Regions from separate parts of the Streptomyces sp. Qhu-G9 genome, predicted to be linked through region 3. Evidence: predicted binding sites of a transcription regulator. Region 3 holds the regulator's gene; each other region holds the start of a gene.
What was found. Region 3 encodes HrcA, which represses chaperone genes, less so after heat shock. Its sites were predicted from a motif close to TTNGCACTCNGNNNNNCNGAGTGCNAA; they were not measured.

Region 1: a site for HrcA is predicted at 1,097-1,123, ahead of groES (co-chaperone GroES). Genes of this name have one in related genera too.
Region 2: a site for HrcA is predicted at 1,423-1,449, ahead of groL (chaperonin GroEL). Genes of this name have one in related genera too.

Annotation. Positions count from the first base shown of each region.
Region 1 covers NZ_CP114283.1:8,706,515-8,708,780, reverse strand. Annotated here, with positions in the region: gene O1Q96_RS40355 (polysaccharide deacetylase family protein) at 1-234, shown strand, start outside; gene O1Q96_RS40350 (polysaccharide deacetylase family protein) at 231-1,004, shown strand; gene groES (co-chaperone GroES) at 1,268-1,576, shown strand; gene groL (chaperonin GroEL) at 1,697-2,266, shown strand, end outside.
Region 2 covers NZ_CP114283.1:9,129,269-9,131,534, forward strand. Annotated here, with positions in the region: gene groL (chaperonin GroEL) at 1-1,261, opposite strand, end outside; gene O1Q96_RS42230 (cold-shock protein) at 1,653-1,859, opposite strand.
Region 3 covers NZ_CP114283.1:1,480,900-1,483,165, reverse strand. Annotated here, with positions in the region: gene dnaJ (molecular chaperone DnaJ) at 1-418, opposite strand, end outside; gene hrcA (heat-inducible transcriptional repressor HrcA) at 419-1,435, opposite strand; gene O1Q96_RS08220 (MBL fold metallo-hydrolase) at 1,661-2,266, shown strand, end outside.

The DNA.
Region 1 (2,266 bases), 7.2 Mb from region 3:
CGCGCGGCCGGAGCCTGCGGCATCAAGGCGGTCCCACTGTGGAACGAGGAGGTCTTCGTCGACCGCTGGGACTACCGGGAATGGGATCGGGACCTGCGGCCCGGAGACATCGTTCTCAGCCACTTCCGCGGCAGGGAGCACTGGAAGGGCACGATGCCCGACATGATCCGCCGCTTCCTGAAGCTGGTCACCGACAAGGGGTACGCGGTGGCACGTCTGGAGGACTACCTGTGAGGCGGCGGGGGGCCGCGGCGCTGCTCGCCGGCGTGCTCTGCCTCTCCGGCTGTGCCCAGTCCGTCGACCCCATCGAGAGGCTCGGCAAGAAGGCCGCGCAGAAGGTGCGCACGCACGCGCCCGCCGCGGACGCGTACCGGCGCTGGGGCCTGACCGCTCCGCTCGCACCGGCGCCGGCACCGGGCCCGCCCGGCCGGCGGCCCGCCGCACGCGCGGCCGAAGCCGGCCTGCCGCCCGTCGTGGACCGCGTCCCGACCCGCGACAAGGTCGTCTTCCTGACCTTCGACGACGGCGCCGAGAAGGATCCGCGGTTCGTCGACATGGTGCGTGAACTACGGCTGCCGGTCAGCGTGTTCCTCACGGACAGTGTCGTCGGACCGGGGTACGCGCACTTCGGGCGGCTGCGCGCGGTCGGCGCGAGCGTGCAGAACCACACCCTCGACCATCCGTACCTGCCGAGCCTCCCGTACGCGGGTCAGCGGGCCGAGATCTGCGGCCAGCAGGAGAAGATCAAGCAGCGCTTCGGCATCCGCCCCACGCTCTTCCGCCCGCCCTACGGCGCCTACAACGACGACACCCTGCGCGCGGCGGCCGGCTGCGGAGTCGCCGCGGTCGTCCTCTGGCGTGACGAGGGTCCGCTCCGCCCGGGCGACATCCTCCACTGCCCCGAGGGCCGGGGCGGGGCGAGCCTGACACGGACGACGGCCGACATCCTGAAGCGCGTCCAGAGGGCGGGCTTCACCGTGGCGCGCCTGGAGGACTACCTGTAGAGGGCTGCCGGGAGAAGGGCCGATGGCACGGTTCTCAGGGGTGCGCTCCCTGCGTTCCGACCCGCCGAGGACCCCCTGTCCGCCGACGTCGACTGGCACTCCGCTTGACCGAGTGCTAATCGCAGTCATAGTCTCGGCTCTGGCACTCACCACAGGAGAGTGCCAATAGCGACGGGCAGGTCCGGCACCCGCGACGACGGATCCACCTGGTCGCCACCTCAGACAGTTAACCCCGTGAGATCTCCGAAGGGGGAGGTCGGATCGTGACGACCACCAGCTCCAAGGTTGCCATCAAGCCGCTCGAGGACCGCATTGTGGTCCAGCCGCTGGATGCCGAGCAGACCACGGCCTCTGGCCTGGTCATCCCGGACACGGCGAAGGAGAAGCCCCAGGAGGGCGTCGTCCTTGCCGTGGGCCCGGGCCGCTTCGAGAACGGCGAGCGCCTGCCGCTCGACGTGAACACCGGCGACATCGTGCTGTACAGCAAGTACGGCGGCACCGAGGTGAAGTACAACGGCGAGGAGTACCTCGTCCTCTCGGCTCGCGACGTGCTCGCGATCATCGAGAAGTAATTCACCCGGTTTTACCAGCATTGCAGTGAACTGCGCCCCTGGCCCCAGCGAAGCATGAAGCCGGGCGCCGGGGGCGCAGTTCGTTTCACCCACGTTTTCCGAGAGGGCTGAACCGCTCCCATGGCGAAGATCCTGAAGTTCGACGAGGACGCCCGTCGCGCCCTCGAGCGCGGCGTCAACAAGCTTGCCGACACGGTCAAGGTGACGATCGGCCCCAAGGGCCGCAACGTCGTCATCGACAAGAAGTTCGGCGCCCCCACCATCACCAACGACGGTGTCACCATCGCCCGTGAGGTCGAGGTCGACGACCCGTACGAGAACCTCGGCGTCCAGCTGGTGAAGGAGGTGGCGACCAAGACCAACGACGTAGCGGGCGACGGTACGACCACCGCCACCGTGCTGGCCCAGGCGCTCGTACGCGAAGGCCTGAGGAACGTGGCCGCCGGTGCGTCCCCCGCCCTCCTGAAGCGGGGCATCGACGCCGCCGTCGCCGCGGTCTCCGAGGAGCTCCTCGCGACCGCGCGCCCGATCGACGAGAAGTCCGACATCGCCGCCGTCGCCGGTCTGTCCGCCCAGGACAGCCAGGTCGGCGAGCTCATCGCCGAGGCGATGGACAAGGTCGGCAAGGACGGTGTCATCACCGTCGAGGAGTCCAACACCTTCGGTCTGGAGCTGGACTTCACCGAGGGC
Region 2 (2,266 bases), 7.6 Mb from region 3:
AGGCCTGGAGCAGGGCCACGCCACCACCGGCGACGATGCCCTCCTCGACGGCCGCCTTCGCGTTGCGAACGGCGTCCTCGATGCGGTGCTTGCGCTCCTTGAGCTCGACCTCGGTGGCGGCACCGGCCTTGATGACGGCCACGCCGCCGGCCAGCTTCGCCAGACGCTCCTGGAGCTTCTCGCGGTCGTAGTCCGAGTCGCTGTTCTCGATCTCGGCACGGATCTGGTTGACGCGACCGGCGACCTGGTCCGCCGAACCCGAACCGTCGACGATCGTCGTCTCGTCCTTGGTGATGACGACCTTGCGAGCGCGGCCGAGCAGGTCGACGGTCGCGTTCTCGAGCTTGAGGCCGACCTCCTCGGAGATGACCTCACCGCCCGTGAGGATCGCGATGTCGGCCAGCATGGCCTTGCGGCGGTCACCGAAGCCCGGAGCCTTGACGGCGACGGACTTGAAGGTGCCACGGATCTTGTTGACGACCAGGGTCGACAGGGCCTCGCCCTCGACGTCCTCGGCGATGATCAGCAGCGGCTTGCCGCCCTGCATGACCTTCTCGAGGAGCGGGAGCAGGTCCTTGACGTTCGCGATCTTGGAGTTCGCGATCAGGATGTACGGGTCGTCGAGGACGGCCTCCATACGCTCCATGTCGGTGGCGAAGTACGCCGAGATGTAGCCCTTGTCGAAGCGCATACCCTCGGTGAGCTCCAGCTCCAGACCGAAGGTCTGGGACTCCTCGACGGTGATGACGCCTTCCTTGCCGACCTTGTCCATCGCCTCGGCGATGAGCTCGCCGATCTGGGTGTCGGCGGCGGAGATGGAGGCCGTCGAAGCGATCTGCTCCTTGGTCTCGACATCCTTCGCCTGCTCCAGCAGGGCACCGGAGACGGCCTCGACGGCCTTCTCGATACCGCGCTTGAGAGCCATCGGGTTGGCGCCGGCGGCGACGTTGCGAAGGCCTTCACGGACGAGCGCCTGGGCGAGGACGGTCGCGGTGGTCGTACCGTCACCGGCGACGTCGTCCGTCTTCTTGGCGACTTCCTTGACCAGCTCGGCGCCGATCTTCTCGTAAGGGTCCTCGAGCTCGATCTCCTTGGCGATGGAAACACCATCGTTGGTGATCGTGGGGGCGCCCCACTTCTTCTCGAGGACGACGTTGCGGCCCTTGGGGCCGAGGGTTACCTTGACGGCGTCGGCGAGCTGGTTCATCCCGCGCTCGAGACCGCGCCGTGCCTCCTCGTCGAACGCGATGATCTTGGCCATGTGAAGTGGTCCTCCCGGACTGGGGTGGATTGCTCCGGACCGCGCTGGCGCCCGCGACGGACGGCCTGCCTGCCTCGTGGTTCCTTGCCCCACCTGGCCTGCGGGCCTCACCGACCCGGTCCTCGTTGTCACTCTCACCTTCAGAGTGCTAACGCCAATGATTAGCACTCGACCCATGCGAGTGCAAGCGACTCCCGATGATCCGCAGGTGGGAGCGGGTGCGAGGAGGTGGGGTCAGAGGGGCACGAGTGACCATGGAACCCCCCGACGGACATGCGGAGACCTCTCGCGGCCACACCGAAGAGCCCCCTCGGACATGCCGAAGGGCCCGCACCCATGAGGTGCGAGCCCTTCGAGAGAAGAACGTCGCTGCGGTTAGTCGGCGCGTGCTTCAGCCGGTCGCCAGTCGGACCATGTCCGCCTGCGGCCCCTTCTGGCCTTGCGAGATCTCAAAATCGACCCGCTGACCCTCTTCCAGGGTGCGGTAGCCGTCCATCTGAATCGCGCTGTAGTGGACGAAAACATCCGCACCACCGTCGACCGCGATGAAGCCGTACCCCTTCTCCGCGTTGAACCATTTGACGGTGCCCTGAGCCATGCCTAACTCCCCTATTACTGGCCCTTGCACAGATCCGCACTTCGCGGATCCGGGTCAGACCTCACCCCCCAACGGTTGGGGGTGTGCGCCGGAACGCGTCGACCGCGGCTGAATGTATCCGTCCAACTGCCGTCTGCAACAGGTCAATCCGACGAGAATTCCGGGCACGACTGATCGGGAATATGTGAAGGATTCACGAAGATTCAGGGCAAGTCGGACCCCGCAAATGCCATAAACGGCTGAAAATGACAGGGTACTTTGGCTGCTTCTTATCGGGCTCCGGACGGGGACTCATAGGTGCCGGACAAGCGGAGCGAAGCAAGTTCCCCAACTGTAGCGCGCTCAACCATACAGAATTGCCCCCTCCGCTTCTCTCACGGAGGGGGCAATTCGATGAACTCTGCGTG
Region 3 (2,266 bases):
CCGTGTCGACCTGGATGTCCTTCGTCGTGCCGAAGGCCGCCTCGTCGAGCTCGACCTCCAGCCGGATCATCGCGTCCTGGCCGCGCCGCGTGCGCGACCGCGGGCCCCGCTGCGACGCCGTACCGAAGAACGCGTCCATGATGTCCGAGAAGTTCCCGAAGCCGCCGGCGCCGAAGCCGCCCGCGCCTTGGCCGCCCGCCTGGGACAGCGGGTCGCCGCCGAGGTCGTAGACCTGCTTCTTCTGCGGGTCCGACAACACCTCGTACGCGGCGTTGATCTCCTTGAAGCGCTCCTGCGTCTTCGGATCGGGGTTGACGTCCGGGTGCAGCTCGCGTGCGAGCCGCCGGAATGCCTTCTTGATCTCGTCCTGGGACGCGTCGCGGCGCACGCCGAGTACGGCGTAGTAGTCCGTGGCCACTTACGACTCCGCCAGGATCTGTCCTACGTACCGTGCCACCGCTCGTACCGCTCCCATCGTTCCGGGGTAATCCATGCGCGTCGGTCCGACCACGCCGAGTTTTGCCACTGCTTCGCCGCCCGAACCGTAGCCGACGGAGACCACCGAAGTGGAGTTGAGTCCCTCATGGGCGTTCTCGTGACCGATCCGTACGGCCATGCCCGAATCATTGACCTCACCCAGGAGTTTGAGGAGCACGACCTGCTCCTCCAACGCCTCCAGCACCGGACGGATGGTGAGGGGAAAATCATGTCCGAAGCGGGTCAGATTGGCGGTGCCGCCGATCATCAGCCGCTCCTCGGTCTCCTCGACGAGTGTCTCCAGGAGAGTGGAGAGCACCGTCGCGACCGTACCCCGGTCCTCCGCCTCGAAAGCATCGGGGAGATCCTGCACCAGTTGCGGGACGTCCGCGAAACGGCGGCCCGCGACCCGGCTGTTGAGCCGCGCGCGCAGGTCCGCCAGAGAGGCCTCCCCGAAGGGGGCCGGGCAGTCCACCATGCGCTGCTCGACGCGGCCGGTGTCCGTGATCAGTACGAGCATGACGCGGGCCGGGGCCAGCGACAGCAGCTCCACATGACGCACGGTCGAGCGCGTGAGCGAGGGGTACTGGACGACGGCGACCTGCCGGGTGAGCTGCGCGAGGAGCCGCACGGTCCGCCCCACGACGTCGTCGAGGTCGACGGCGCCGTCCAGGAAGTGGTGGATCGCCCGCCGCTCCGGCGCGGTCATCGGCTTGACGCCCGCGAGCTTGTCGACGAAGAGCCGGTAGCCCTTGTCCGTGGGGATGCGGCCGGCGCTGGTGTGCGGCTGGGCGATGTAGCCCTCGTCCTCCAGGACCGCCATGTCGTTGCGGACGGTCGCCGGTGAGACACCCAGCCGGTGACGCTCCGTGAGCGCCTTGGAGCCGACCGGCTCCTCCGTGCCCACGTAGTCCTGGACGATGGCGCGCAGCACTTCGAGCCTGCGTTCACTGAGCATCGCGCACACCTCCAGCTGATTTCCCCGCGGTCGTCGACCGGCCTTCGATCGCCTTCGCCTGGCACTCAGCGCGCGCGAGTGCCAGCATCCCCGGCCAAGTGTACGGCCGGTTGGTGCGACCCGGGCAAGGGCGGGCCTGCGATGTCGCGACGACGGGCGCTGCGGGCGCGGCGACGTGTACGGGGCTGTCCCGCTCTGTCGGGAACATGGGGTTAGCGTCGGCGCATGACGGTGACTTGGGAAGAGGCCGGGCGGGAAGAGTCCGGATGGGAAGAGCTGTCCGCCTACGCGGGCCGGTGCCGGCTGCCGGTCTGGGACTGCACGGTCGGGCTCGTGGTGGGCGAGGACGCGGCGCTCATGATCGACGCGGGATCGAGTGTGCGGGAGGGTGCGCGGCTGCGGGCGCGGGCGCGACGGCTGCTCGGCGGCGGACGGATCACGCATCTCGCGCTCACGCACCCGCACTTCGACCATGTCTTCGGGGCGTCGGCGTTCGCGGGGGTCGAGGTGTTCGGGGCGGTGGGTCTCGAGCGGGTGCTCGCCGACGGCCGGGACGAGTTGTACGCGGACGCGGTGCGCAACGGCGCCGATCCGGACGAGGCGGCCGGGGCGGCGGACCTCCTCGTCCGGCCGAGGCACCTCGTCTCCGGCGAGTGGACGCTCGACCTGGGCGGGGGCCGGCAGGTGCTGCTGGCGAACGTCGGTCCGGGGCACACGGCCCATGACCTGGTCGTACTGGTGTCCGCGGGGCCCGGCACGGACTCCCCCGAGATCGTCTTCTGCGGTGACCTGGTCGAGGAGTCGGGCGAGCCCCAGGCCGGCCCCGACGCG